3 regions of the Caballeronia sp. LZ008 genome follow, and region 3 is predicted to be linked to each of the others. Evidence: predicted binding sites of a transcription regulator. Region 3 holds the regulator's gene; each other region holds the start of a gene.

Region 1 (5,674 bases), on a different contig from region 3:
AGGAACACGCGGCGCGAGTGATGATAGAGCAGGTCGGGTTCCGTATCGCGTACGAGTTGCGTGGCTTCGCGCGCCATCTGGCTGTCGGGAATGCTGATGCCTGCGATGATTTCGCTCATGTTTGAAGCTCCGGAATGTGAGTCGATGAAAGACGCGAAGCGTCGTGCGTTGCTAAAATCGCGCAGCGCGTCCGATGCCTTCAGTCTCTTCAAAAGGCGCTCGCGTCTCAATCGAAACGACGCGTCGAACTCTGCCAGGCGCACGCCGTCTTCCGCCACGCGCGCTCATCACCGACTTTCTCTCCGATGCCGACAGTTGCAATCGCAATCTTTCAGGGCGTGCAGGCGCTCGATGTGGCCGGTCCCGTCGATGTCTTCGCGGAAGCGAACGGCTTCATCGCTGCCTCGGACGCGTATGAGATCACGCTTGTCGGACCGGAGGAGCGCATCGTGCGCGCGTCGAACGGCACGCGGCTCGTCGCGGATCTGCCGTTCGACAAAGCCGATCGCCATTACGGCACGGCGCTCGTCGCGGGCGGTCCGAGCCTTCCCGTCGATGAACCCGATCCGCGCCTCTGCAACTGGCTCGTCGATACGGCGTCGCGCTGCGAGCGTTACGGCTCGATCTGCACCGGCGCATTCGCGCTCGGTCACGCGGGCCTGCTCGACGGCCGCAATGTCACCACGCACTGGCAGAATGCGCCGCGGCTCGCGGAGCGTTTTCCGCGCGCACGCGTCGAACTCGATCGCATTTATATGCGCGACGGCAATCTCGTCACGTCGGCGGGCGTGACGGCGGGCATCGATGTCGCGCTCGCGCTCGTCGCCGAAGATCACGGCGCGCAAGTCGCGCTCGCGGTCGCGAAACGGCTCGTCGTATTCGCGCAGCGGCGCGGCGGACAATCGCAGTTCAGCCCGTATCTGAGCGCCCCCGCCGACGACACGTCGCCGGTCGCGAAAGTGCAGGCGTACGTCATGGAGCACATCGGCGAGCGGCTGTCCGTCGCGCGCATGGCGAGCGTCGCGGGCATGAGCGAGCGCAACTTCGCGCGCGCCTTCGTGCAACTCGCGCAGTTGACGCCGCACGAGTTCGTCGAACGGGCGCGCGTCGACGCGGCGCGCAATATGCTCGAAAGCGGCGACACGCCGCTGAAAACCGTCGCCTACGACTGCGGCTTCGGCACGGCGGACCGCATGCGGCTCGTGTTCACGCGGCGGCTCGGTGTATCGCCGAATGATTATCGACTGAGCTTTCGCACGCGCTTTGTGAAGTGATCGGGGCGCTGGCGCGCCGACGCGTGACGCCGGGTTCGCTAAAATTCGAGATGAACGCGGCCCGTGCGACAGTGCGCGCGCCGCAGAATCCACCCTCGACATATCGGAACAGCGAATGACGAAACAAGAGACCGCCACGCAAGATCCCTACGAACGACGCGCACTGCTGCTGCATCTCGGCGACGTGCTGGAGTCCGTGTTTTGCCTGAGCCAATGCGCCGACGAATACGCGAGCATCGGCGAAGCGGTGAAGGGCAACGACGCGCTCGCGGGCTTCACGCTGCTCGGCTTCGTCGACGCGACCATGCCGCCGCGCGATTTCATCCGCCGTGCATCGGGCGCGTTTTTCGTTTGGCCGAAAGCGCTGCTCGATGAAACGCTGAATCGCCCGATGCTGGCGAACACCGTGAAGCACGATCTCTTCGCGGACAACGCGAAGGGCTGGAACGCCTACATGGAAGAGCGGCGCAAGGAAGTGCCGTGGTTCGGCGAGGATCTCTCCGAAGTCGCAACGAGCGCGGCGCCTGTGCACGAAGCCACGCCGGCAGCGGAAGCGGAAAAGCCGTCGCGCTATTCGACGTGGCCGTGGCCGGACAAGCCGGCCGACGCGTGATCTACTGCTTCTTGCTCATGCCGCTCGCGCCCGAGTCGAAGCCGAGCCCGTTCGGCCGGTCGGGCGCTGCGCCCTTGCCCGATGACGTCTTGCCCGGCCGCGTCTTCAGCGCATCGCTGGCATTCGCGGCGGCCGCAGCGGGCGGCGTCACGTTTTTCTCCTGATACGCGGGCGTACTGTCGTAATCGAGCTTGTTCGGTTTTTGCGGCGCCTGCTGCGCGCTCGCCACGACGGCCAATGTGCCGCCGAGAAGAATCCCCGTCATGCGCCCGAGTGTGCCGATTGTGGGTCTCATCTGCTTCCTCCCTTTGTTCTGCACGTTCTCTTCGTTCAGCAAGGCGCGGACCCGCCCGCAAGTGGCGCGCGGTCGCAGACCCGCCGATGCGTAAAGCATGCTTGTCCGCGCGCAAGGCTTGCCGCGATAGGCGGCGCGCGTCTGGCGCGCGTTGATTGTGGTCAAAGGCGCGACCGACCCTCGCTCGGACAATTCTCACTTTTAACGTGAGTGAGCTAAAAATGAGAAAGGGTCTCGGGGCAATCGTCATGGCATGCGCGGCGTTGTTCGCGGGCGCGGCGCAGGCGGCAGGCGATGCATCGTCGAGCGATGCGATGGGCGGCATCCACGCCGGCGATGTGCTGGTTCGCCTGCGCGCGATCAGCATTCAGCCCGATGTGACAGCGGGGGGCACGCTCGGCACGCTCGGTGTCAACGTCAACAACGCGATCGTGCCGGAGCTCGATTTCACGTACATGATCCGCGATGACATCGGTGTGGAATTGATTCTCGGCACGTCGCGGCATCAGGTGACATCGAACATCGGCGGGCTTGGCGGCGTGGGCGTGCTGCCGCCGACGCTGCTCCTGCAATATCACTTCAATCACGCGGGGCGCGTGCGTCCGTATGTCGGCGCGGGCGTGAACTATACGTACTTCTACAACGACAAGCTCAAGGCGGGCGACACGCCGGTGTCGATCAAGCACAGCAGCTTCGGCCCGGCGTTGCAGGCGGGCGTCGACGTACAGGTGGCGAAGAATTTGTTCGTCAACGCCGACGTGAAGAAGATCTGGATGCGAACGAGCGCATCGGCGGGCGGCGCCGATCTCGGCTCGCTCAAGATCGATCCGTGGGTGATCGGCCTTGGCGTCGGCATGAAGTTCTGATGCGCGGTTCATCGCGGCAAATGTGCGCCGCGCCGCGCATCGTCTGAAAGTTGGCGGAAGATGCCAGTGCTTCTGGCGTGGACGGTTCGGCGGGCGCGGTATCCTTGACAGCAGGCCCGGCGCAGACTCGCGTCGCTCGAAGTGTGTCCGAGCGGCGCAAGAAACTGCAACGACTAATAAAACCGCATCGGGGAACTGCAAGCCAATGAGACCTTCCACTTACGCGGGATTCGTTTTGCTCGCGGCGTGTGGCGCCGCCTTCGCGCAACAGCCGCTCACCGTGCCAGGCCGCAGCCAGAGCGCGTGGCAGCAATCGATCGATAACGCCGCCTGCTACGGCTACGCCAATCAGACGACCAAAGTGAACATGGCGCGCGAGTCGCAAGCGCCATCGCGCGACGCTCAGGCGCAGCGCGACACGCGCACGCTCACGCCGCCGCGTCCGGTCGAGCCGCCGTTGCCGGCGAGTGCGGCGGGCGCATCGGGTGCGCTCGCGGCGTCTGCGGCGGCGCCTGCATCGGGCGCATCGGCGGCGATCGCCGCGTCGGGTGCGTCCGGCGCGACGGGCGTGACCGCCTTGCCGCATCCCGCATCCGGCGCGATGCCCGGCATGCCGGCGATGCCCGCATCGATGGCGGCGGGCGCATCCGGCGCATCCGACGCGATCTACGGCGGCGACATGAAGATGCCGCCGCTGCCGCCGCCCGAGCCGCCGATGACGCGCTACTGGCGCGCCTACAGCGAATGCATGCAGAACCGCGGCTACTTCACCCGATGAATCAGCCGCTTCACGAAGGCGGATGTGCGTGCGGCGCGGTGCGGGTGCGCGTCGCGGGCGCGCCGAAGGAAGTGAATCTGTGTCACTGCATGACGTGCCGGCGCATCCACGGTGCGCCGTTCGGCGTTTACGCGATCTTTCCGCGCGATGCGTTTGCCGTGACGGGCGACACGGTCGCGTGGGCGAGCTCCGCGACGGGCAGGCGGCATCATTGCCCGCTGTGCGGATCGCCGGTCTATCTGGCGTTCGACGGCGTCGACGAAATCGAGGTGCCGACCGGCATCTTCGATGAAACCGGCCTTTATCCGCCGCAGTACGAAATCTGGTGCAAAAGCGCCGAGCCGTGGCACGACGCGCAAGGACGGCCGCGCTTTGTACGCGGCGCGCCCTGATTCAACCCGTCAGCATTCGACGATCGCTTTCACAACGCCCGCTTTCGGATCGAGCAGCGACGAGAACTGCGTCGGCACATCGCTCAGCGTCAGACGATGCGTGTTGAGCGCATCCGTCGGCACTTCGCCCTTGCGCATCGCGGCGAGCACGGTCTCGAAGTCCTCGGGCGTCGCGTTGCGGCTCGCGAGCAGCGTCGCTTCGCGCTTGTGGAACTCCGGATCGGCGAAGGAGATGCGATCCGGCACGATCGACACCAGCACGTACTTCCCGCCGTGCGCGATGAATTCGAAGCCGCGTTCCATCGCGCGCGAATTGCCGGTCGCGTCGAACACCACATCGAAGAATTCGCCATTCGTGAGCGTCGACAGTTGTTCCTTGTCCTGCTCGCCGATCTGCACGGTCGCGTCCACTTTCAGTTCGCGCTTGCAGAACGCGAGCCGGTCTTCGCGCGTATCGAGCGCGGTGACGTTCGCGCCGCGCAGCCGCGAGAAGGTGATGGCCGCCATGCCGATCGGACCCGTGCCGACAACCAGCACGCGCTGCCCCGGCTGCACGTCCGCGCGACGCACGGCGTGCGCGCCGATCGCGAGGAATTCGACCATCGCGGCCTGATCGAGCGTGACGCCCTCGGCCTTATGGACGAATTGCGCGGGCAGATTCAGATATTCGGTGAACGCGCCATCGCGATGCACGCCGAGCACTTGAATGTTCACGCAGCAATTCGTCTTGCCCTGACGGCACGCGATGCACTTGCCGCACGACAGATACGGCATCACGTAGACGGTGTCGCCCGCCTTCAGCCCGCTCGATGCGTCCGCTTCCTCGATCACGCCCGACAACTCGTGGCCCATCACGCGCGGATACGACAGATAAGGCTGATTGCCGGTGAAGATGTGCAGGTCCGTGCCGCACACGCCGACGCGCTTCACGCGCAGCAGCACTTCGTTGTCGGCGCGCTGCGGTTTCTCGCGCTGTTCGGCTTTCAGGGTTCCGGGCGTTTCGCAGATGACGGTCAGCATGCTGGATGTCTCGATATGTCGTTGGAGTGGGGCGTCCGTCAATCTAACGATGCGCGCCGATTTGGTCAAGCCAATTTCAATATCGAAAAAGTGGTAAGGCCGGATGCGCAGCCAGCGGCGCGGGCGGTTTCGCCTTATATTTCCACCAGAGCAAATCGCTCGGACAAGCGAAAAAAGGACGGCAAGTGCAGCAGCTTCATGAATTCGTCGAGCGGTATCCGCGGCTTTTCGTGCTGTCGGGCGCGGGCATCAGCACGGAATCGGGCATTCCCTGTTATCGCGATCGCGAAGGCCAGCGCACGGGCCGCGCGCCCATTCTGCTGAAGGACTTTCTCGGTTCGGACTACGCGCGCCGGCGTTATTGGGCGCGCAGCCTCATCGGCTGGCCGGTCGTGCAGAACGCGCAGCCGAACGCCGCGCATCACGCGCTGCGCGC
Region 2 (5,674 bases), 900 kb from region 3:
CAAAGAGCGACGTGAACAGCACGCAGTCGGTCATCAGATAGGCCCAGAAGCCGAACACCGAATGCGACTGGTGCTCGTGCTCATGGCCATGCGCGTGTTGCGCGGATAGCGTCGATTGCGACATTACATTGCCTCCAGTTCGAGTTCGCGAGCCGAGCCGGCCTTCGCAGGCGTCTTGGGCGGACGGTTGCGCTCTTCGGTCGACTTCACGGTCGCGGCCGGGATGATGAAGCCGGCGTTATCGCGGAAGCTGTAACCGATAGCCGTCGCGAAGATGCCGACCATGCTTGCAGCAGCGAGCCACCAGATGTGCCAGATAGCCGCGAAACCGAAGGCCAGCGCGAACAGGCCGATGACCAGACCCGCGCTCGTATTCGACGGCATGTGGATGTCGCGGTACGGACGCGTATCGATGCGGCCGTGTTCCTTGGCATCGGCGAAGTCGTCGAGTTCGCGCACAGCGGGAATATTCGCGAAGTTATAGACCGGCGGCGGCGAGCTGATGGACCACTCGAGCGTGCGCGCACCCCACGGATCGCCGGTGACATCGCGATACGCAGGCTGATTGCGGCGGATGATACTGACCACGATCTGCGCGACCTGGAACACGACGCCCAGCGCGATGATGCCCACGCCCACGGCAGCGGCGATGAAGAACGGCTGCCACGACGGGTCGTCGTAGTGATTCAGGCGGCGCGTCGCACCCATGAAGCCGAGGATGTAGATCGGCACGAACGCGACGAAGAAGCCGACGAACCAGCACACGAACGCACTCTTGCCGAGCTTTTCGTCGAGCTTGAAGCCGAACACCTTCGGCCACCAGTACGAAATGCCGGCGAAGTAACCGAACACCACGCCGCCGATGATCGCGTTATGGAAGTGCGCGATCAGGAACAGGCTGTTGTGAAGCACGAAGTCCGCGCCGGGAATCGCGAGCATCACGCCCGTCATGCCGCCCAGCGTGAAGGTGATGACGAAGCCGATGGTCCAGAGGATTTGCGAAGTCATCTGCACGCGGCCTCGATACATCGTGAAGAGCCAGTTGAAGATCTTCACGCCGGTCGGGATGGAAATGACCATCGTCATAATGCCGAAGAAGGCATTGACGTTAGCGCCCGAGCCCATCGTGAAGAAGTGGTGCAGCCACACGAGGAACGACAGCACCATGATGCAGCACGTGGCCCAGACCATCGTCTTGTAGCCGAACAACGGCTTCTTCGAGAACGTCGCGACCACTTCCGAGTAAATGCCGAAGGCGGGCAGAACCAGGATGTAGACCTCAGGATGACCCCAGGCCCAGATCAGGTTCAGGTAGACCATCGGGTTGCCGCCGCCGTCGTTCGTGAAGAAGTGCATGCCGAGGTAACGGTCCAGCGCCAGCAGCGCGAGCGCGACGGTCAGGATCGGGAACGTCGCCATGATCAGCACGTTCGAGCAGAACGCCGTCCACGTGAAGACCGGCATCTTCATCCACGTCATGCCGGGCGCGCGCATCTTCACGATCGTCACGAAGAAGTTCACCGCGGTGAGCAGCGTGCCGACGCCGGACAACTGCAACGCCCAGATGTAGTAGTCGACCCCGACGCCCGGATTGAACTGCGTCTCGGAGAGCGGCGGATACGCGAGCCAGCCCGTCGTCGAGAACTCGCCGATGAACAGCGACAGGTTGATCAGAATGGCGGCGACGGCCGTCATCCAGAACGACAGCGAGTTGATGAACGGGAACGCCACGTCACGCGCGCCGATCTGCAGGGGCACGACGAGGTTGAAGAACGCGACCAGCAGCGCCATGGCCATGAAGAAGATCATGATCGTGCCGTGGGCCGTGAAGATCTGGTCGAAGTGATGCGGCGGCAGATAGCCGGGCCCATCGAGCGCGATGGCCTGTTGCACGCGCATCATGACGGCGTCGGCGAAGCCGCGCACGAGCATCAGCCCGGCGACGACCAGATACATGACGCCGATGCGCTTGTGATCGACCGAAGTCAGATACTCGCGCCAGAGCCAGCCCCATTTGCCGAGTTTAGTGATAAGGCCGACCGTACCGAGCGCGAGGACCGCCATGAAGACGGTCGCCCCCATGATGATTGGCTCGTGGTACGGGATCGCCTCAAGCGTTAGTTTGCCGAACATGGCTTACCCCTTGGTTACACAATTTGCGCCTACGACCGAGTTGCCGTAGTTGTACTTCGCGACGATGTTGTTGAAGAGCTTCGGATCGACGGTCGAGAAGTAGCGCACCGCGACCTTTTCGCTCGGACGCGCGACGCCGGCGTAGACGTCCATGCTCAGATTCTCGGGCGCGTTCTTGACCTGCTTCAGCCACGCGTCGAAGTCTTCGTTGGACATGGCCAGTGCACGGAACTTCATGTCGGAGAAGCCCTTGCCGCTGTAGTTCGCCGAGATGCCTGCGTAGTCGCCTGCGTGATCGGCCATCAGGTGCAGCTTCGTCTGCATGCCCGCCATCGCGTAGATCTGGCTGCCGAGTTGCGGGATGAAGAAAGAATTCATCACCGAATCGGACGTGATGCGGAAGTTCACCGGCGTGCCGACCGGGAACGCGAGCTGGTTCACCGACGCGACGCCAAGATCCGGATAGATGAACAGCCACTTCCAGTCGAGCGCCACGACTTCGACGTTGATCGGCTTGACTTCGGATTGCAGCGGCTTGTACGGATCGAGCTCGTGCGTGGTTTTCCACGTGAGGATGCCGAGGTACAGGATGATGGCTGCGGGAATCGCCCAGACCACGACTTCGATGGCCGTGGAATGCGCCCATTTCGGCGCATACGTGGCCTTCGTGTTGGACGCGCGATAGCGCCATGCGATGAACAGGGTGAGCAGGATCACCGGGACTACGACGAGAAGCATGGCGTAAGTCGCGGTGGCGATCAGCGACGATTCCGCTGCGCCAATCACGCCTTTCGAGTCCAACACCTCCAGCTTGCATCCCGAAAGACAAAGACTGGCTATCAACCCCGATAACAATGGCACTGCTAAACGTTGGGTATTTTCATTCATTGCATTCGCTGGTTTCGATGATCGAAGCGTCCAGGGAAGAACGCCGTTGCACGGCTTTGCGCCGCGTCAAGATCATGCCACGCGCGATTTTTCGCGATGACGCGAATGGTTGAAATTTTGTTTCAGATCAAGTTGATGCGACGGAGTGTCGCGCGAAGGCGGAACTTTTTGCCTACTCCGAAAGGAGCAGGCGAGTCTACAACGAAGGGATGGAATTGCGAGTGTGATAAAGCGACGTCAAAGCGTGTTCGAGCCGCGCGATGGATCGCCGCGATAACTTCGCCGGGTTCGATCGTCTCACGTGGTGAAGCCGAGCCGCGTGCCCGGGTGAAGCCACGGCCCAGGCGCCTTCTTCGGTTCTTCTCGCTAAAGGCCGGCGAGAGGCCGGGATTCCCGAATGGCATTCGATCGCTCGATTTCATCGCGCCGTCGCTGGCTCGCATCGGCAATGGCCTCGCGGTTCGAAGCGCTCCATGCGGACATGGTCGCCTGCATCACGTCGATCGGACTCCCCTTGGTGTCGATCGCAGCCAGGACGCAACCCAGAAGGTAGGTCAGCACGAACAGGAAGATGCAAGACCGGCGCGTCATGAGTTGCGGTGCATAGGCGGCAATGGCAGGAGCATTGCCTTGGTGAGCGGGAGGCGGGGGGATGGTGCCCGCTTGTGTGAGAGTCGAGACATGGGAGCGGCAGTCTACGACGGAGTGTGGAAACCGGAATCGGTCGATAGTTCGACTTGGGCCGAACCACGCCGGACAATGCCCAGCGCAGCGGCTGCCCCGTATGACAGATCAATGATTCTGTTGCGTGAAACCGGACCGCGATCGTTGATTCGGACGAGGACGGACGGGCTCCCTCCCGGAAGCGTGACGCGGATCCACGATCCGAGCGGTAGCGTGCGATGTGCCGCTGTCATGGCATACATGTCGAAGCGCTCGCCGCTGGCGGTGCGTCGACCGTGAAACGTTCGCCCGTACCAGGATGCAATCCCGGCTTGATGGTACGCGCGCGCGGTCGGTGTCTCGTCCGGCCGGTCGGATGAAGTGATTTCGGTCGAAACGGAATCGTCGTTTGCGGATTGAACCGGCAGGCTCGACGCGCTCGCCGGTTGGTTTGTCGAAGCGCCCTCATTGCCTAGCTCCGACAGAGAGGCTGCACATCCGGCGATCAACAGGATGCAGGCGAAGGCGCTGAGGATGCGCGGCTGAAGCATGTTCATTCGGTGCATATCGCTTTGTTCGAGAGCAAGTAACCTGACCTGACGTTCGACGGATCACGAAGCGCAGTCGGAAAGGTAGGGCAGGGGATCGACTGGCTGACGATCCCGTCTCACCTCGAAAAGCAGCGATGGCTGACCATTCGTTTGAGCGCCCATCGTCGCGATGGCTTGCCCCTTCGTTACGTCGGCCCCTTCCTTGGTCAGAACGTTTTGGATATGGCCATAGGCAGTCAGGTAGCGACTGTCATGCTTCAGTATTACGAGGCTGCCGTAGCCCGCGATCTCGTTACCCGCATACACCACGCGTCCTCCTTTCGCCGCACGGATCGTGTCTCCCGCTGCGCCACCGATGACAACGCCCCGGACCCCGTCCACACCGAAGCGCTTCAGGATTGGGCCCTTTATCGGCCAGGACAAGGAATCGGATCGGCAGCGTGTTGCGTTCACACTCCGCTGCGTGGAATCGTCCGAGCCGGCAACCGATGCCGATGGCGGACCGACCCGCAGCAGTTGGCCGTTCGTCAGTGGAGTGCTGGCGGAAAGCCCGTTCCAGGCGGCAATCGCGTTCGGGTCGCGACCGTAGGCGGCTGCGATCGAAGCGAGGGTGTCCGCGCCTGTGACGCGGTAGAAGCCGGCAGGTGCCGCCGGGGCAGCGGCAGCGTCGGTTTGCGAAGCTGGCTTGGTCGCGGTCTGCTCGAGCGTTCGACTGGCGCATCCGCCAAGAACGAAGCTGAAGACGACGGCAAGACATGCTGCGCACGACAGGCGGCGCGATTGGACAGAGCTAATCATTTGGACTTCTTTAAGCTTCGGTGCCGGCAAAAAGGCGAAGTGGCGCACTTTTGCCATGCCGCGCTTGTGGTGTTGATCGGAGTGTTTGGCGGATGCGACGCCGGCAAAAGCCAGCGGCGGCGGAAGCAGCGAGTTCGAATCTGCTGAATATCGCTCTATCTCAAATTGCACGAGGCGAAGCGGCAATTCGTCATTGCGGATAACGGTGTTTTGCGTCCGGCGTTGACCGTTACACCGTCGGTTGACACTCTTTGACGATGCGGTGGTTAAAAAAAGGCGCGCTCGCCGGGCGCCATGCTTGGAACTGACATTCGACGCGATGAAAGCAGCCATATCGCGTTCCACGCGGCTCGGCCCGAGCGGTTGCGGCAAGACGACGCTGCGCTCCATTGCCGGGCTGGAACGTCCGGTCGGCGGATCGATTTCGGTGAACGGCGTGACCGTTTTCTCGGCGCGCGACGAGACCTTCGTACCGCCGAATCGCCGCAAGTCCGGCATGGTGTTCGAACCGCTCTCGAACCTCGACGCAAAGCTACGCGACAGGATGCGTTTCGAGCTTCGGCACGACCGATTTCATGATCGGCGGAGAGATCGTGCTCGCGCGTGTGCATCCATCGCACAAAACGCCGGTCCGGGAGACC
Region 3 (5,674 bases):
TCTTCTATCCGGGCGACGATATCGCCGCGCGCAAGCCGCACAACGCCCTCTCGACGGCGGCGCGCGTGGGCCGCGTCGAGGACGAAGGCTGGCGCATCCGCAAAGACGGCAGCCGCTTCTGGGCGAACGTCGTCATCACCGCGTTGCACGATCCGTCGGGTAGTCTGATCGGCTTCGCCAAAGTCACGCGCGACATGACCGACCGCTTGCGGCTCACGGAATTGCAGCATGCGCGCGAGCTCTCCGCGCACGTACAGACGGCGCTGGAAAACGAGCGCGCGTCGATTGCCCGCGAGTTGCACGACGATCTCGGCCAGCAGCTTGCCGCGCTCAAAATGCAGTTGTCGATTCTCGACAGCACCGCGCCGAACGCGCGCTTCAAACAGCAGGCGCTCACGCAAATCGACACGATCATCGGTTCGCTGCGACGCATCGCGGCGGGCCTGCGTCCGCCCGTGCTCGACGATCTCGGCCTTTTCGCCGCAATCGACTGGCTCGTTTGCGATTACCGCCGCCGCTACGATCTGACGATCCATCTGGATATCGAAGGCGACGAGGACGGCTTCGAGGCGACTGCGTCCACGTCGCTCTTCCGGCTCGTGCAGGAAGCGCTGACGAACGTCGTGCGCCACGCGCGGGCATCGGAAGTTCGCATCGCGATCGGCTGCGCGTATGCGCGCTGCACGCTGACGATCGAGGATGACGGCCGCGGCGCGGAGATCGAACGGCCGCGCGCGGCGGGCACGTTCGGCCTGCTCGGCATGGGCGAGCGCGTGCGGCAACTGGGCGGCGTCATCGAGTTTCGCAGCGCGCCGGGCGAAGGCTTTCGCGTCGTCGTGGACATTCCGCTTCATCGCCCCGCCGATGACCGGTCCGTTCCTTGACTTGCGTCAACCGTTTTGCATACGCCGTCCGTAGACTCGATCGCACACCCGCGACGCGCCAACACACCGGATCAGGAGATCGTCATGTACAACCGCATTCTCGTGCCCATCGACGGCAGCCCGACTTCCCTCCACGCCCTCGATGAGGCGATCAGGATCGCAAGCGCGAGCGCGGCGCAAATTCAGCCGCTCTTCGTCGTCGACATGCAGCCCGTTTCCTACGACGCCACGAGCGCGTTCTATCCTGGCCTGCGCGACGCATTGCTGGAGGAAGGCCGGCGGCTCGCTGCGACGGCCACGGAGCGCATGACGCAAGCGGGCGTCAAGGGCACGCCGCGCGTGTGCGAAGTCGAGTATCTCGGCGATGACATCCCGCAGCGCATCCGTCATTGCGCCGACGATTTCCGCGCCGATCTCGTCGTCATGGGCACGCACGGGCGGCGCGGCTTGCGGCGGATCGTGCTCGGCAGCGTCGCGGAAGGTTTCGCGCGGCTGTCGCGGTGTCCCGTTCTGCTGGTGCCGGGCCGCGAAACGGAAGAACCGAATCCATGACGACGAAAGTCCTGATCGCCGATGACCACGCGCTCGTGCGCGACGGCCTGCGCCATATCCTCGCGAACGCGCACGGCTTCGAGGTCGCCGGCGAAGCGAGCGACGGGCCGGGCACGCTCGCGCTCGTGCGCGGAACGGAGGCGGACGTGCTCGTGCTCGATCTGTCGATGCCCGGCCGCAGCGGCCTCGACCTGCTCAAGCAGATCAAGGACGAAAAGCCCGCACTGCGCATTCTCGTGCTCACGATGCACGCCGAGCAGCAATACGCCGCGCGCGCGTTCAAGGCTGGCGCGTCGGGCTATCTGACGAAGGAAAGCGCGAGCGCGGAGCTGGTCGCGGCGGTCGCCAAGGTCGCGTCGGGCGGCGCGTACGTGAGCCTCGCGATGGCCGAACGCTTCGCGCAAAGCCTCACCGAACCTGACGATGCGCTACCGCATCAGCGATTGTCGAACCGCGAGTTCGAAGTGTTCCGGCGGCTGTGCGCGGGCGAATCCATCAGCGATATCGGCGAGGCGTTGTGCGTGAGCGCGAAGACCATCAGCACCTACAAGGCGCGCATCCTCGAAAAAATGCAGATTCCCCACGAAGCCGCGCTCGTGCGCTACGCGGTGCGCCATCAGCTTTTCGACGACGACAGCGCCTGAATCGAAGCGGCGCGTGTCGGCATTTCCCTACACGTCTTCCCGAATGCCTACGGCACGATCAGCCAGCACCGACATTTTTTCGAGACAGCGCACTCCATAATTGGACAGGTGACATGCGGGATCGCGCGTCGATGCGCGATCCGGTTCGACAGGAGGCGCAGCATGATTTCCGCGAGCGCAGACAGTCCCGGCATGCACGCCGACGCGAAGCCGCCGAGCACGCGTTGCTCGACGTGTTCGATGAAGCGCATCTGCATGCCGTCCGGCTTGTCGCCGGTCGATTATCAGCGTCTCGACGCGATGATCAGCTCGACGCGCTTCGTGCGGCGCGGCGAAACGCTTTTCCGCAGCGGCGATCCCTTCCAGAGTCTCTATGCGCTGCGCAGCGGCTGCTTCAAGACCGTCGTCATGCATCGCGAAGGACACGAGCAGGTCACGGGCTTTCATCTGGCGGCCGAGCCCCTCGGGTTCGACGGCGTGAGCACCGACCGGCACGCGTGCGACGCCATCGCGCTGGAAGACAGCGTCGTCTGCATCGTTCCGTTCGATCTGCTCGAATTGCTGTGCCGCGAAGTGAAGGCGGTGCAGCATCACGTTCATCGCATGATGTGCGGCGAGATCGTGCGCGAATCCAATCTGATGATGCTGCTCGGCACGATGACGGCGGAGCAGCGCGTCGCGGCCTTCCTGCTCAATCTGTCGACGCGCATGAAGGCGCGCGGCTATTCGCCCGCGCAATTCGTGATGCGCATGACGCGCGAGGAAATCGGCAGCTATCTCGGGCTGAAGATCGAAACGGTCAGCCGCATGTTCTCGCGGCTGCAAAAGGCCGGCGTGATCGACGCGCGCGGCAAGGACGTGCGGATCCTCGATCAGGCGCGGCTCGAAGCAGTCTGAGCGCGCGCTTCGCGAAAGCGGAAAAATCCGCTGCGCAGCATCACCGACGTGCCGCCGACGCGGCTCAGCACATGTTCGGCGGCGCCTTCTATCGACGAGCGATGGCTCTCGAACGCCTGCTGCAGATCTTCCTCACGCCACGACGCCGCGCCGAAGTGATCCTCCAGCGCTTCGGCCGAAATGGTGCACTCGATCGGCTCACCGTCCGCGAAGGCGGCGAAAGTGAGCGAAGGGACATCGCCCTGATAGACGGGCGGCTGACTCGGAAACGTAACGATCATGCCGATACCTCGTGGAACGTTGATGCGACGCGAGCCGGCGCAGCGCATATCCACTTAGTCTTGGCCACGGTTTCGGAGCGCGTATTGATCTGGATCAAATCGCATCCGGCGCGCCGCGCTGAAGCAGCTGAACGGCGTCATCGAATGTATGACGCAGCGCCGCGTTCACGTCGGCGTGTGTGCTGCGTTGCACCGTGACCTGCTCGGAATCGCGCGTGAGCAGAACCAGTTGCGCGTCGAAGACGGTGCGTCCCGCGCGATCGAGCGACGCCTTGATCGTGAGCCTGCAATCGACGATGTCTTTCGCGACGCCCGCAAGCCGCACGAGTTCGACGCCCGCTTCGCGTTCGATCGCGCTCGAGCCCGCGAAGCCGAGGCAGGCGATCTGCATTCCGAGGCCCATGTCATTGTTCTCCGGTCAGGCCATCGCGCGGGCGCGCCTCACTCGTCGTGGCTCACGCGTCTTTCGCGACATGCTTCGGTGCGCGCGTGAGCAGCACCGGACACGTCGAGCGTCTGACGAACGCTTCCGCGACGCTGCCGAGCGCGAGCCTGCGCAACCCGGTCCGGCCATGCGTGCCCATCACGACGAGATCCGCGGGCATGTGCACCGCGCGGCGCTGCAGGCACTTCGCGATCGTATCGGTGACGTTGCGCGTCTCCGCGAGTTCCGTTTCGCATTCGATGCCCGCATCGATCACGCGCGCATACGCGATATCGAGCGCGTGCCCGCCTTCCTCGCGCACGTTCACGCGATACTGCGCCGGATACGACGAAAGCGCGGCCACGTCGATCACGTACACGACATTCACTCGCGCACGCGCGCCGATGCGGATCGCTTCGTCGAGCGCGCGTTGCGAGCACTCGCTGCCATCGAGCGCAACCAGGATTTTGCGGTACATCGTTTTTCGGCCCGCACGGCTTCCCGCTGAAGGCCGCCCACTTCAAATTTCGATGATGACCTTCAGCGCGTTCGTTTCCGCCGCGCGGCCAAAGGTGTCGTAAGCGTCGAGCGCGCGCGCGAGCGTGAAGCGGTGCGTGATGAGCTGCTTCGGCTGCAGCCGCCCCGCGCGCACGGTCTTGAGCAGCATCGGCGTGCTGACCGTATCGACGAGACGCGTCGTGATGCTGATGTTGCGATCCCAGAGCGATTCGAGATGCAGATCGGCCTTCACGCCATGCACGCCGACATTCGCGATGGTGCCGCCCGCCGCGACGATCTGCTGGCACAGCTCGAAGGTCGCCGGCACGCCGACCGCTTCGACGGCGCAATCGACGCCCGCGCCATCGGTCAGACGCATGATCTCGGCGACGGCCTCCGTGCGCGCGATGTCGATGCACGCGCTCGCGCCGAACGTACGCGCGATTTCGAGCCGATGCGCGTCGCGATCGATCATGACGATCTGCGCCGGCGCGTAGAACTGCGCGGTGAGCAAGGCGGCGAGACCGACCGGCCCCGCGCCGACTATCGCGACCGTGCTGCCCGGCTGCACGCGCCCGTTGAGCACGCCGCATTCGAAGCCCGTCGGAAGAATGTCGGAGAGCATGACGAGCGCCTCTTCCTCGACATCTGCCGGAATCGGATAGAGGCTCGTATCCGCGTGCGGGATGCGCACGTATTCGGCCTGCGTGCCGTCGATCTTGTGGCCGAGAATCCAGCCGCCCGTCGCGCAGTGCGAATACATGCCGCGCCGGCACGCCTCGCACTTTCCGCACGACGAAATGCACGAGATCAGCACGCGATCGCCCGGCTTGAACGTCGACACCGCCGCGCCGACGTCCTCGGCGACGCCCACGCCTTCGTGACCCAACACGCGGCCGGGCTCGCAGGTGGGAACATCGCCCTTGAGAATGTGCAGATCGGTTCCGCAGATGGTCGTGCGCGTCACGCGAACGATCGCATCGGTGGCGGCGGCGAGCGCGGGTTTCGGCCGCTCGTCGAGCGACTTGATGCCGGGGCCGTGATAGACGAGTGCTTTCATCTGCGAACTCCGTTGCGTGGCGCGTGACGTGAATCGACGCTCTCACTCTATCGGGACGCCCGCGGCTCCGATTGACTTGAATCAAGCGCACGCGCATATCGCGAGTAACATGAAACCACCTGATTGACTGCGTTTTCATTTTCAGGAGGCTGCATGAAAGCGGTGTGTCCGTTGCATGGACCGACGACCATCGTCCGCACGAACGCGTACGGCTTTCCGGTCTATGCGTGCTGCTGCCACGACGTGCCTTATGTCACGCCGCCCGATGCCTGCACGCGCGCGCCGACGCAGCGCGGCGCTCCATCCGAGCCGCAGAAGGCCCGGCAACCGAAGCCCGCGAAGGAGTGATTGCCGGGCGCACGCGTCGTTACGCCGGATCGGCGGCGGCCACGGCGATGGCGTCATTGCGCGAACGACGCGCATCGATCAGACAA

What was found. Region 3 encodes FNR, which switches genes on or off when oxygen is low (the NO sensors DNR and NnrR bind a similar motif). Its sites were predicted from a motif close to TTGATNNNNATCAA; they were not measured.
Region 1: QCE49_RS29625 (OmpW family protein) is a predicted target of FNR. The motif match lies at 2,334-2,347, and genes of this name have one in related genera.
Region 2: cyoA (ubiquinol oxidase subunit II) is a predicted target of FNR. The motif match lies at 3,139-3,152, and genes of this name have one in related genera.

Annotation. Positions count from the first base shown of each region.
Region 1 covers NZ_JARUXK010000004.1:1,001,042-1,006,715, reverse strand. The annotation lists gene QCE49_RS29645 (HD domain-containing protein) at 1-119, opposite strand, end outside; gene QCE49_RS29640 (GlxA family transcriptional regulator) at 306-1,274, shown strand; gene QCE49_RS29635 (hypothetical protein) at 1,390-1,887, shown strand; gene QCE49_RS29630 (hypothetical protein) at 1,889-2,182, opposite strand; gene QCE49_RS29625 (OmpW family protein) at 2,431-3,048, shown strand; gene QCE49_RS29620 (hypothetical protein) at 3,254-3,826, shown strand; gene QCE49_RS29615 (GFA family protein) at 3,823-4,218, shown strand; gene QCE49_RS29610 (zinc-binding alcohol dehydrogenase family protein) at 4,228-5,238, opposite strand; partial or broken gene QCE49_RS29605 (NAD-dependent protein deacetylase) at 5,418-5,674, shown strand, end outside.
Region 2 covers NZ_JARUXK010000003.1:1,201,611-1,207,284, reverse strand. The annotation lists gene cyoC (cytochrome o ubiquinol oxidase subunit III) at 1-124, opposite strand, end outside; gene cyoB (cytochrome o ubiquinol oxidase subunit I) at 124-2,133, opposite strand; gene cyoA (ubiquinol oxidase subunit II) at 2,137-3,021, opposite strand; gene QCE49_RS24445 (hypothetical protein) at 3,388-3,612, opposite strand; gene QCE49_RS24440 (septal ring lytic transglycosylase RlpA family protein) at 3,717-4,241, opposite strand; gene QCE49_RS34620 (peptidoglycan DD-metalloendopeptidase family protein) at 4,296-5,531, opposite strand; gene QCE49_RS34615 (hypothetical protein) at 5,413-5,674, shown strand, end outside.
Region 3 covers NZ_JARUXK010000003.1:297,855-303,528, reverse strand. The annotation lists gene QCE49_RS20560 (PAS domain S-box protein) at 1-884, shown strand, start outside; gene QCE49_RS20555 (universal stress protein) at 969-1,436, shown strand; gene QCE49_RS20550 (response regulator transcription factor) at 1,433-2,080, shown strand; gene fnr (fumarate/nitrate reduction transcriptional regulator Fnr) at 2,243-2,977, shown strand; gene QCE49_RS20540 (DUF1488 domain-containing protein) at 2,953-3,258, opposite strand; gene QCE49_RS20535 (hypothetical protein) at 3,353-3,661, opposite strand; gene QCE49_RS20530 (universal stress protein) at 3,714-4,160, opposite strand; gene QCE49_RS20525 (zinc-dependent alcohol dehydrogenase family protein) at 4,203-5,240, opposite strand; gene QCE49_RS20520 (hypothetical protein) at 5,394-5,588, shown strand; gene QCE49_RS20515 (MFS transporter) at 5,608-5,674, opposite strand, start outside.